DNA from 3 places in the Streptomyces sp. NPDC039423 genome. Region 2 is predicted to be linked to each of the others. Evidence: riboswitches for the same ligand, from Rfam matches in the RefSeq annotation. Region 2 holds a riboswitch; each other region holds the start of a gene.
What was found. A riboswitch is a leader RNA that binds a small molecule or an ion and turns the genes downstream of it on or off. The one in region 2 is predicted to bind cyclic di-AMP.
Positions count from the first base shown of each region.

Region 1: another riboswitch for cyclic di-AMP. It lies ahead of ACZ7LK_RS20295 (transglycosylase family protein); the one in region 2 lies ahead of ACZ7LK_RS16795 (C40 family peptidase).
Region 3: another riboswitch for cyclic di-AMP. It lies ahead of ACZ7LK_RS15790 (LysM peptidoglycan-binding domain-containing protein); the one in region 2 lies ahead of ACZ7LK_RS16795 (C40 family peptidase).

Region 1 covers NZ_JBVKAH010000006.1:104,041-107,303, forward strand. Annotated here, with positions in the region: gene eno (phosphopyruvate hydratase) at 1-544, opposite strand, end outside; gene ACZ7LK_RS20295 (transglycosylase family protein) at 853-1,557, opposite strand; cyclic di-AMP (ydaO/yuaA leader) riboswitch at 1,561-1,735, opposite strand; gene ACZ7LK_RS20300 (transglycosylase family protein) at 1,996-2,910, opposite strand; gene ACZ7LK_RS20305 (cytochrome P450 family protein) at 3,091-3,263, opposite strand, start outside.
Region 2 covers NZ_JBVKAH010000004.1:588,956-592,218, reverse strand. Annotated here, with positions in the region: gene ACZ7LK_RS16810 (helix-turn-helix domain-containing protein) at 1-96, opposite strand, end outside; gene ACZ7LK_RS16805 (ATP-binding protein) at 324-752, shown strand; gene ACZ7LK_RS16800 (DUF6328 family protein) at 643-1,272, opposite strand; gene ACZ7LK_RS16795 (C40 family peptidase) at 1,314-1,790, opposite strand; cyclic di-AMP (ydaO/yuaA leader) riboswitch at 1,795-1,967, opposite strand; gene ACZ7LK_RS16790 (hypothetical protein) at 2,296-2,613, opposite strand; gene ACZ7LK_RS16785 (ATP-dependent Clp protease proteolytic subunit) at 2,617-3,225, opposite strand.
Region 3 covers NZ_JBVKAH010000004.1:358,335-361,597, forward strand. Annotated here, with positions in the region: gene ACZ7LK_RS15785 (SpoIIE family protein phosphatase) at 1-704, shown strand, start outside; cyclic di-AMP (ydaO/yuaA leader) riboswitch at 1,328-1,496, shown strand; gene ACZ7LK_RS15790 (LysM peptidoglycan-binding domain-containing protein) at 1,500-2,288, shown strand; gene ACZ7LK_RS15795 (hypothetical protein) at 2,443-2,607, shown strand; gene ACZ7LK_RS15800 (polyamine aminopropyltransferase) at 2,636-3,263, opposite strand, start outside.

The sequences.
Region 1 (3,263 bases), on a different contig from region 2:
GCAGGGCCTCGGAGAAGGACTCCGCGCCGATGGGGGCGATCATGAACTCCTGGATGTCCACGTTGGAGTCGGCGTGCGAGCCGCCGTTCAGGATGTTCATCATCGGAACGGGCAGCAGGTGCGCGTTCGGGCCGCCCAGGTAGCGGAACAGCGGGAGGTCGGACGCCTCGGAGGCGGCGTGCGCCACGGCGAGGGAGACGCCGAGGATGGCGTTGGCGCCGAGCGAGGACTTGTCCGGGGTGGCGTCCAGGTCGAACATCGCCTGGTCGATCAGCCGCTGCTCGGTGGCGTCGTAGCCGACGAGCTCCGGGCCGATCTGCTCGATGACGGCGAGGACGGCCTTCTCGACACCCTTGCCGAGGTAGCGGTCCTTGTCACCGTCGCGGAGCTCGAGGGCCTCGAACGCTCCGGTGGAGGCACCGGACGGGACGGCAGCACGGCCGGTGCTGCCGTCGTCGAGGCCGACCTCGACCTCGACCGTGGGGTTGCCTCGGGAGTCCAGGATTTCCCGGGCTACGACGACGTCGATGGACGGCACGAGCATCTCCTTCTGGGATGTGACGCAAAATGTGACGCATGCGGTGCAGGGTCTCTTCGGCCTTGCGGCAAGAGCCTAACCGGCCCGGGAGCCGTGACCAGCCGACGCCCGCCTCCTGGGACGAAAAAGGGCTCACGAGGCCGCTTCACGGACATAACGCCACGAAACTTACCGACGAGTAGTTCGCGTGTGCGGGGGGTCGCTCAAGCGCGCGACCGCACGTGTGCGCGGAGCCGCTCAGGCGCGCGAACGGGAAGACCCCGGCCCGGCACGCACGGGGGAAGGGGCGCGCCGGACCGGGGTGGTGTGCGGGGTCAGCTCAGGTGGAGCTGCTGACCCGGGTAGATCAGGTCGGCGTCGTCGACGATGTCCTTGTTCAGCTCGAAGAGCTTCTCCCAGCCACCGGAGACCTTCTTCTCGGCGGCGATGGTGCTGAGGGTGTCGCCGGCCTTCACCTTGTACTCGCCGTCACCCTTCTCGACCTTCTTGCCGGTCGGGGTGGTGACGGTCTTCTTGGACTCGGCCTTCGGCGCGGCCTCGGCCTTGGGCGCGGCCTTCGGCGCGGTGCGCTTCTCGCTGCGCGTGGTGGGCTGCTCGGCCTCGCGCTCCTGCTGCGGCTGGGCCTGCTCGGCGCCGCCGTCGTAGGAGGCGCCGGACAGACCGACGCCGCAGCTCGGCCAGGCACCCTTGCCCTGGCTGGCGAGGACCTTCTCGGCGATCTCGATCTGCTGGGACTTCGAGGCCTGGTCGGCGGTCGAGGCGTAGGCGGTGCCGCCGTACGCGGCCCAGGTGGACGCCGAGAACTGGAGGCCGCCGTAGTAGCCGTTGCCGGTGTTGATGGACCAGTCGCCGCCGGACTCGCACTGGGCGACCTTGTCCCACTCGGCGGAGGTGGCCGCCGAGGCGGAGGTGGCGCCCAGCAGCGGGGCGGCGACGGCGACGCCGGTGATGCCGGCGAACGCGGCGAATCGGGCGGCCTTGGAGGGGCGACGGTGCTTGGCCTTGCCGGAGAACAGCATGGGACATCTCCTCACCGACGCCTGCGAGGTGAGCTGTCGGGTTCGGGCGTGAGCTGCCCGGCCGCGCGGCACCGTGGTGCGCGCGGCTTCACCCCAAGCCGTCCCCGTGCCATGTCTCCATGGCCGGGCCCGGCACGTACCTTGGGTCCCCCGCTCCTGCCTCCGGCGCGTGAAGCGACGACTGTTCCCAACGGCCGGCGGCAGGATTCGGCGTTCCGGTCGATGGGGCCCGCGGTGGCGAGCGGTCACGACCGTAGACACAGACCTTCCCGAAGTTCAAAGACGGACATCGGGGTCAATCCGCCCTTATGCGACGGCCCTTGACGGGCGTTTACGCAGGTGAAGGGCGGATTGTGCGGTTCCGTCGCTCCCGGAACGCCGATCGGTGTGAAGAGATTCATGTCTCACTTACACAGAAGCGGACATAGGGGCGGATACCTACGGCTGATCGGCCGTCAGCTCCAGGCTCTGACCGGGGACGATGAGGTCCGGGTCGGCACCGACGGTGTCCTGGTTGGCCTCGTAGAGGGCCGGCCAGCCGCCGGGGACCTTCTGCTCCTCCGCGATGTCGGAGAGGTTGTCCCCGGGGCGGACGGTGTACGCGCCGGGCGCGACGCTGCCCGGGTCGCGTGTCGCCCCGTCACCGCGCGAGGGATGCCCGTCCGTTTCGCGCCCCGTGGCCGAATCGCCGGTCCCGTCGGGGCCGGTGGCCTCCAGGCCGCCGTCACCCGCCGTGGCACCCGGGACGGGCGGGGCGGTGGGGTCGGCCGGGGCGGTGGGGTCGGCCGGAGCGGCCGGCTCCGTCACCGGAGTCTCCTCCTTGGCGGCCTCGCCCCGGTGCTTGCCGGTGCCCGGGGCCGGGCTCGCCGGCGCGCCGGGCGCCGACGGGGCGGGCTCGGCGGGCAGCGGGGTCCCGGCCGGCTTCGACGGCGTGGGCTTCGCGGGCGCGGCCGGATCCTCCAGCGTCTCGGCCGGGTCGGGCGCGTCCGTCGTCCCGGGGGCCGCCGGGGCGGCCGTCGTGGGGTCGGTGGCGGTCGCCTCGGCGGCGCCGCCCAGGCCCGCGATGGGGGCGCAGGTCTCCCACGCCCTCACTCCGGTCGCGGCGTAGACCTTTTCGGCGACCAGGATCTGCTCGCTGCGGCTGGCGAGGTCGGGGCGGGCGGCGTGGGCGAGGCCGCCGTACGACTCCCAGGTCTCCTGCGACATCTGGAGGCCGCCGTAGAAACCGTTGCCGAGGTCGGCGCTCCACATGCCGCCGGACTCGCACTCGGCCACCCGGTCCCAGGTGGCGGCGTCGGCCGCCGACGCGGAACCCGCGCCGAGCAGCGGGAGCGCGATGGCGGATCCGGTCACCCCTGCCGCGACGACGATGGCGGGGGCTTGACGGGGTCGTCGGTGCCGGCCGTTCCCGGAGCGCATGCGGTGCTGCCTTTCGCGTGACTGCTGAGGTGACGGTGAACGTAGCGGCATTCGAACGTCAGTCACAAGTCGATGCACCGGAGATTACGCGAAGATCACAGAAATGACGGACCGTCAGCCGCGGGACGGGACGAACGGGGTGAACTCCACCGGAAGCGTGCGCAGTCCACGCATGATGAGCCCGCCCCGCCACCGCAAATCGGCCGGATCCACCGCAAGCCGGAGGTCGGGCAACCGGGTCAGCAGCGTCGCCAGCGCGGTCTGCCCCTCCAGCCGCGCGAGCGGCG
Region 2 (3,263 bases):
CTCCCGGCTGGTCAGGTCGGCGGCCAGCCGCAGGGCGCGCAACTCCTCGCCGAGCTTGCGCCTGCGCACCGCCGGTCCGTGCCGCGTGCCCCGCATGACCGTTCCTCCCGACGTCGGGCAACCCATCAGTTTGCCGCCCAAATCCGGCCTTCAGGGGCAGAGTTCACCGCTTCGGGCGACAGATATATGCATATCTTGGTGGATCGGCCCCAACAGGGGCTACCTGAGTGGCAGTCTGGCGCGAAGCACAATCCGAGGCCGAGCTCACCGAACATCCGGTACGTGTCGGAGTCCGGCCCCGGTGGGAAAGGGACGGCGTCGCCATGGCAGACCATCAGGAAGCATCCGTCACTCTGCCGAGCGCTCCCGCCTCGGTCTCCGCCGCCCGGAGGTACGTGGCGGACGTCCTCGAGGAATGGGGCCTGCCGGGCGAGGCCGAGACCGCCGACACGGTACGGCTCATCGTCTCGGAGCTCGCCACCAACGCCGTCCAGCACACCTTCGGTCAGTCGCCGACCTTCACGGTGGACGTGAGGCTGGAACGCGACGAGCAACTGCGCATCGGGGTCACCGACAGCCACCCGCGCTGGCCCCGCCGGCTCCCGGCGGCCGTGCAGCAGGACAACGGCCGGGGCATGGTCATCATCCGCTGGCTCGCCGCCGAGTGCGGTGGCCGCCTGTCCGTGACCCCGACCGCCGAGGGCGGCAAGACCGTGTGGATCGCCCTCCCCTGGACGGTCCCGGTGACCTGACCCGCGTGCGGTTCCCCGGTGGCCGCTCCGGCGGCGGCCGCTCGCCGAGCCGGCGCCGCACGAGGTGGGGGAGGAGCCCCCACAGCCCGGCGCACACCGCCAGGGTGAAGGCGCCGGCCGCCAGGCCCTCGGGCCGGCCGTGCACCACGTCCACCACCAGCGACACTGAGCAGGTGAGCGCCAGCGCCAGCACCGCGAGCCCGATCCGGGCCAGCCGGGACGACACGGCCACGATGCGGATTTTGGCGCCCTGCTGGAACAGCGTGCGGTGCAGCGCGGCGGGGGCGGTCAGCAGCGCCGCGGCGACCACGGAGAGCAGCAGCGTCACCACGTACAGCCCCCGCTGGTAGGAGTCCAGCGAGGTGAAGCGGGGGGTGAACGCCAGGGTGAGCAGGAAGGCGAACAGGATCTGGACGCCGGTCTGGGTGACGCGCAGTTCCTGGAGCAGCTCGGCGAAGTTGCGGTCGGCGCGCTCCAGGGGCGTCTCGTTGCGCGCGGTGCGGGGGCTCTCGCCGGACATTCCGGACGAGTACCCCCGCGCCGCGGGTCATGCCCGGAGCGTCAGCGGACGCGTCCGTACCAGACCGACTTCGACCAGATCTTGTCCAGCTTCACCACCGATCCCGACTTCGGTGAGTGCCAGATCTTGTTGTTACCCGCGTAGATGCCCACGTGGTAGACGCTGCTGCCACGGTGGAAGAAGACCAGGTCGCCCTTCACCCTGCTGGAGGCGGAGATGTGGCGGGTCTTGTTGTACTGCTGCTGCGCCGTGCGCGGCAGTGACTTGCCGGCCTTCTTGTACGAGTACAGCGTCAGTCCGGAGCAGTCGAACCGGGACGGGCCCGTCGCTCCGTACGCGTACGGTGCGCCCTTCTTGGACGCGGCGATGTTCAGCGCCTTGGTCGCGTGTGCCGGGGCGGCCTGGGCCTCGGACACACCGCCGGGCACCAGTGCCGGGCCGCCGACGGCGGCGAGGGCGAGTGCCGAGACGGCACCGGCCCGGGACAGCAGAGACGGGACATGAATCTGCGCGGTCATTGCGCAACCCTTCGTCAGCCGCCTGTGAAGGATGACCTGTCGGGTTCGGACTGGCGAAGTTGCCCGGCCGCTGACGCGGCTTCACCCCAAGGGCGACCGATGCGACGAACATCGTTCGGTCACCCGTACTGCTTGGGTCCTCCACTCCTGCCGATCCACTCCTGTCGACCAGTCATCCGGGCGGCGGCAGGACTCGGCGTCCGCCCGGACCGCCCCGCCGCGGTGGCGGGGGCTTGTCGTCGTGAGGGATCTTGACCCATGTCGAGGGGAAATTCCGAGTCGAAACGGCCGTTTGTGAGGCTCCTCACGACTGATCCATTCGGGTGGACAGGGGGGATTTGGCGCCCGGCGGTGAGACGTCGACGATCCCCGTACCAGGGCCGGAACGTGATATTCCGCCAGACGTGTAGCGTCGGTGCGCAACTCGTGCCGTACAGAATTCGTCCGGTTGCGTACGCTGAACGGGGGAGCGTTTCTCGTACTCCTGAGCCCATTCGGGGGAGAGCTACATCGGTCCCACGCCTCGATTGTGAGGCACCGTCACGCGACTCGCGCGCCGTTCGCCGTCAAGCACCCGCAGCGCCCGCGCCAGCGTGTGGGCATGCACGTCGCTCTCGCCGCGCTCGTGCATCGACGCCAGGGCGTCACGGAGCGCCGTCGCGCGCCCGACCAGGGCCTGCGCCGCGCGCAGGGCGCCATAGGTGTGGGTGGCGCGCGCCGGATTGATCCGGCCCAGCAGGTCGACGACCTCGAGCCACCCGTCGACGAACGCGCATTCGGCCCGGGTGAGGGCGGGCAGGGGCGGGGGCTCCGGGGGCAGCACCGCTCAGCCCCGGCGGCGCGCGACGACGTGGTCGACCAGGCCGTACGCCACGGCCCCGGCGGCGTCGAGGACCGTGTCGCGCTCCAGGTCGGCGTCCACCCGCTCGCGGTCCCGGCCGCTGTGCCGGGCCAGGACGCCGGCCAGCAGGTCGCGCCGGCGCAGCAACTCGCGGGCGTGGACGTCCAGGTCGGACGGCTGTCCGTGCAGCGGCTCGTCCAGGGACGGCTGTCGGATCACGACGCGCGCCCCCGGCAGGGTCAGGCGCTTGCCGGGGGTGCCGGCGGCGAGCAGGGCGGCGGCGGTCGACGCCGCCTGCCCGATGCAGGTCGTCTCCACGTCGCAGCGCACCGCCCGCATGGTGTCGTAGACGGCCGTCATGGCCTCCATCGGACCGCCGGGGGAGTTGATGTAGAGCGAGATGTCCCGGTCGGGCGCGGCGTACTCGAGGTACAGGAACTGGGCGACGACGTCGTTGGCCGCGGTGTCGTCGAGGGGTGTGCCGAGGAAGACGATCCGCTCCTCCAGCAGCTTGGAGTACGGGTCGACCGTGCGGGTGCCGGAGCTGGTGCGCTCGGTGAAGCCGGGCAGGACGTACCGCGCCGTGCGGCTCATGACATGCCTCCTCTGTCGCCGTAAAAAATGTACAGGAT
Region 3 (3,263 bases), 230 kb from region 2:
GCCCCGAGGTGCCCGTCTTCCCGCCCCTGGGGCTGGGCGGGCTGCCGTTCGAGACGGCCGAGCTCCGGCTCGCCGAGGGCACCCAGCTCGTCCTGTACACCGACGGCCTGATCGAGCACCGGCGGCGGGACGTCGACATCGGTCTGCGGGAGCTGCACGAGACGCTGTCCGGTCACCCCGGCCGGCCGCCCGAGGAGACCTGCGAGGCCGTGTTCCGGGCCATGCTGCCGCCGCACCGCCGCGACGACATCGCCCTGCTGGTGGCCCGCACCACGCTGCTCGACCCGTCCAGGGTCGCCGACTGGGACGTGCCGGCCGACCCGGCGGCCGTCGCCGGCGTCCGGGCCGCGTGCGGCCGGAAGCTGGAGCAGTGGGGACTGGAGGACATCGGGTTCACCACCGAGCTGATGCTCAGTGAGCTGATCACCAACGCCATCCGGTACGGCTCGGAGCCCATCCGCGTGCGGATGCTGTACGAGCGCCGGCTGGTCTGCGAGGTGTCGGACGGCAGCAGCACCTCCCCCCACCTGCGGCGCGCGGCCACCACCGACGAAGGTGGGCGGGGACTGTTCCTGGTCTCCCAGTTCGCCGAACGGTGGGGCACCCGGTACACCCCGACCGGGAAGGTCATGTGGACCGAGCAGTCCCCGTCCGCGGGGCCCCGGCAGCCGGTGGAGCTGATGCTGGACGACATCTCCTGGTGAAGTGATCCATTCCCGCCGAATGGACGAGGGCCGTTTTGCTCCTTTCCCGCCGGCGCCGAATTCCTGAATGATCGCGGCGTTACCACGGGCCGGCCGGTACGCGTGGATCAATGGACGACCGGACCGCCGCAGGAAAGAAGCCGCGTCCGCTCCGGACGCCGTCGACAGGACTCGGCCCGTCTCCGCCTTGCTTTCGCGAGGCGTGAATGTGGGAAGGGGGCCGATGCCGCTCGTTCCCGGGGATCCACGGGAGTGTCGATCGGGGCGGCCATCCGTGGTTCGCGCCCGGCGCTCCTCGCGAGTGACCGGCGATCACCCGCCCAGTCGGCAGCCTTACGCCCCATTTACCCCGCGATGGGCTCTAAGCCGGTAACGCGGCATGTGCCCATGTCCAGCCATACATAGGCGACTTGTCGCCCTTCCGAGGTCCGCGTGATAAGCATCACCGCGCCCTGCCTCCACGAGCCCTCGCACATGCCCGTATTTCCGTATGGGAACTGCGAAGTTGACGGTCCACCACTTCACGGCGGTAACCGCGCGTGTGGAATTCCAGCCTTGTTCCGTGCGGCCTCTCTCGCTTACGGTCCCCTCAATCCGGATGGACCGCCGAATCCTGCCGCCGTCCGGTAACCCCACCCACTCACGGACCAACGGCAGGAGCGGGGGACCCAGGTAAGCCGCCGGCCCGGATCACACCGGAACGGCTCGGGGTGAAGTCGTGGTGAATACCACGGCCGGACATCTCCCGTCCGAACCCGACAGCTCACCTCGCAGGCGACGGAGAGGAATTTCGCCATGCCCGCAAAGGGTAAGCACCGTCGTGCCAAGAACAGCCCGCTCGCACGCCGCCTCCTGGCCGCGGGCACGGGTGGCGCGGCGCTCGCGCTGCCGATGATCGGTGCCACGGCCGCCGAGGCGGCACCGAGCGCGGCGCCCAGCGCCGTGCACGCGGTCACCACCGCCGTGTCCGCCGCGCCGGCCGCCACGACCGCCGCCAAGAAGGCCGGCACCGTCACGTACGCCGTCGTCGCGGGCGACTCCCTGTCCAAGATCGCGCGGGAGCAGGGGGTGAGCGGCGGCTGGAAGAAGCTCTACGACGACAACCGCAAGGCCATCGGTGCCGACCCGTCCCTGATCCGCCCCGGCCTGAAGCTGACCATCGCCGGCAAGGCCGCGGCCGCGCGCCCCTCCGCCGCCCCCGAGCGCGCCGACCGGTCCGCCGTACGCCAGGCCGCCCCGGCCGCCGCCAAGGCCGTGTCCTACCCGGACAACCTGGACGGCTGGATCCGCGAGGCGCTGGACATCATGGCCCAGCACGGCATCCCCGGCACGTACGAGGGCATCCACCGCAACATCATGCGCGAGTCCTCGGGCAACCCGCTCGCGATCAACAACTGGGACTCCAACGCCCTGGCCGGAACGCCCTCCAAGGGCCTCCTCCAGGTGATCGCCCCGACCTTCGAGGCCTACCACGTGCCGGGCACCTCGACCGACCTCTACGACCCGGTCGCCAACATCACCGCCGCCTGCAACTACGCGGCCGACCGGTACGGCTCGATCGACAACGTCAACGGCCCGTACTGATCCTCCCGCTCCCGCACCGGGGCCGGCCGCACCCTCGCGGCCGGCCCCGCCGGCGTTTCCGCCCGGGAACCACCGCACCACCGCACCGGCATTGCATAACCATGCCAAATCGTGCAAACTTACGCATACCGCGTTGTACGAGGAGTTTTCCCGCATGGCCCACGAAGCCGACCCGACCGCTCCCGCCCCCGCCCCCGCCCTCCGCATCGACATCACCCTGGCCCGGAACTGCCACGACTGCGGCGAATGGGGCACCGTGATCGACGCCCAGGGCCACGACCGGCCCTGCCCGGCCTGCCAGCGCCCCCGCCGCGGCTGACCCCTGCCGCCCTCACGGGCGGGCACGCTCAGTAGTTCTGCCACTCGTGGCGGGTGTACTCCAGCACCGCCGGGTCCATCAGAGTGCTGGCGCGGACGTCCTGGGGGCGCCGGTCGACGGGGAAGACGGTGGCGGCCGCGAGGACGTCGTCGTCGAGGAAGCGCAGCGGCGGGGCGTCGGCCGCGAGGCGCAGCTTCGGGGGCGGGCCGTCGGCGCCGGGGGTGGCGAGGACGAAGCCCCAGTTGCCGAAGCTGGGGACGTCGACCTGGTAGGGGGTGGTCGCGTAGCCGGCCTTCCCGATGGTGGCGGCGATGGACCAGTACGACTTGGGCGCGAAGAACGGCGACCCGCCCTGGACCATGACGCGGCTGTCGGGGGTCAGGACGCGGCCCAGCAGGTGGTAGAACTCGACGCTGTACAGCTTGGCGAGGGCGGCGGTGTCCGGGTCCGGGAAGTCGATGAGGACGGCGTCGTAGCGCCGGGTGGCGTCCCGCAGCCAGTTGAAGGCGTCGGCGTTGACGACGGTGACGCGCGGGTCGGACAGCGCGTGCCGGTTGAGGTCGAGCAGCGGGGCGAAGGTGCGGGCCAGCCGTGTCATGGCCGGGTCGAGGTCGACGAGGGTGACGGTGTCCACGTCGTCGTAGCGCAAAACCTCC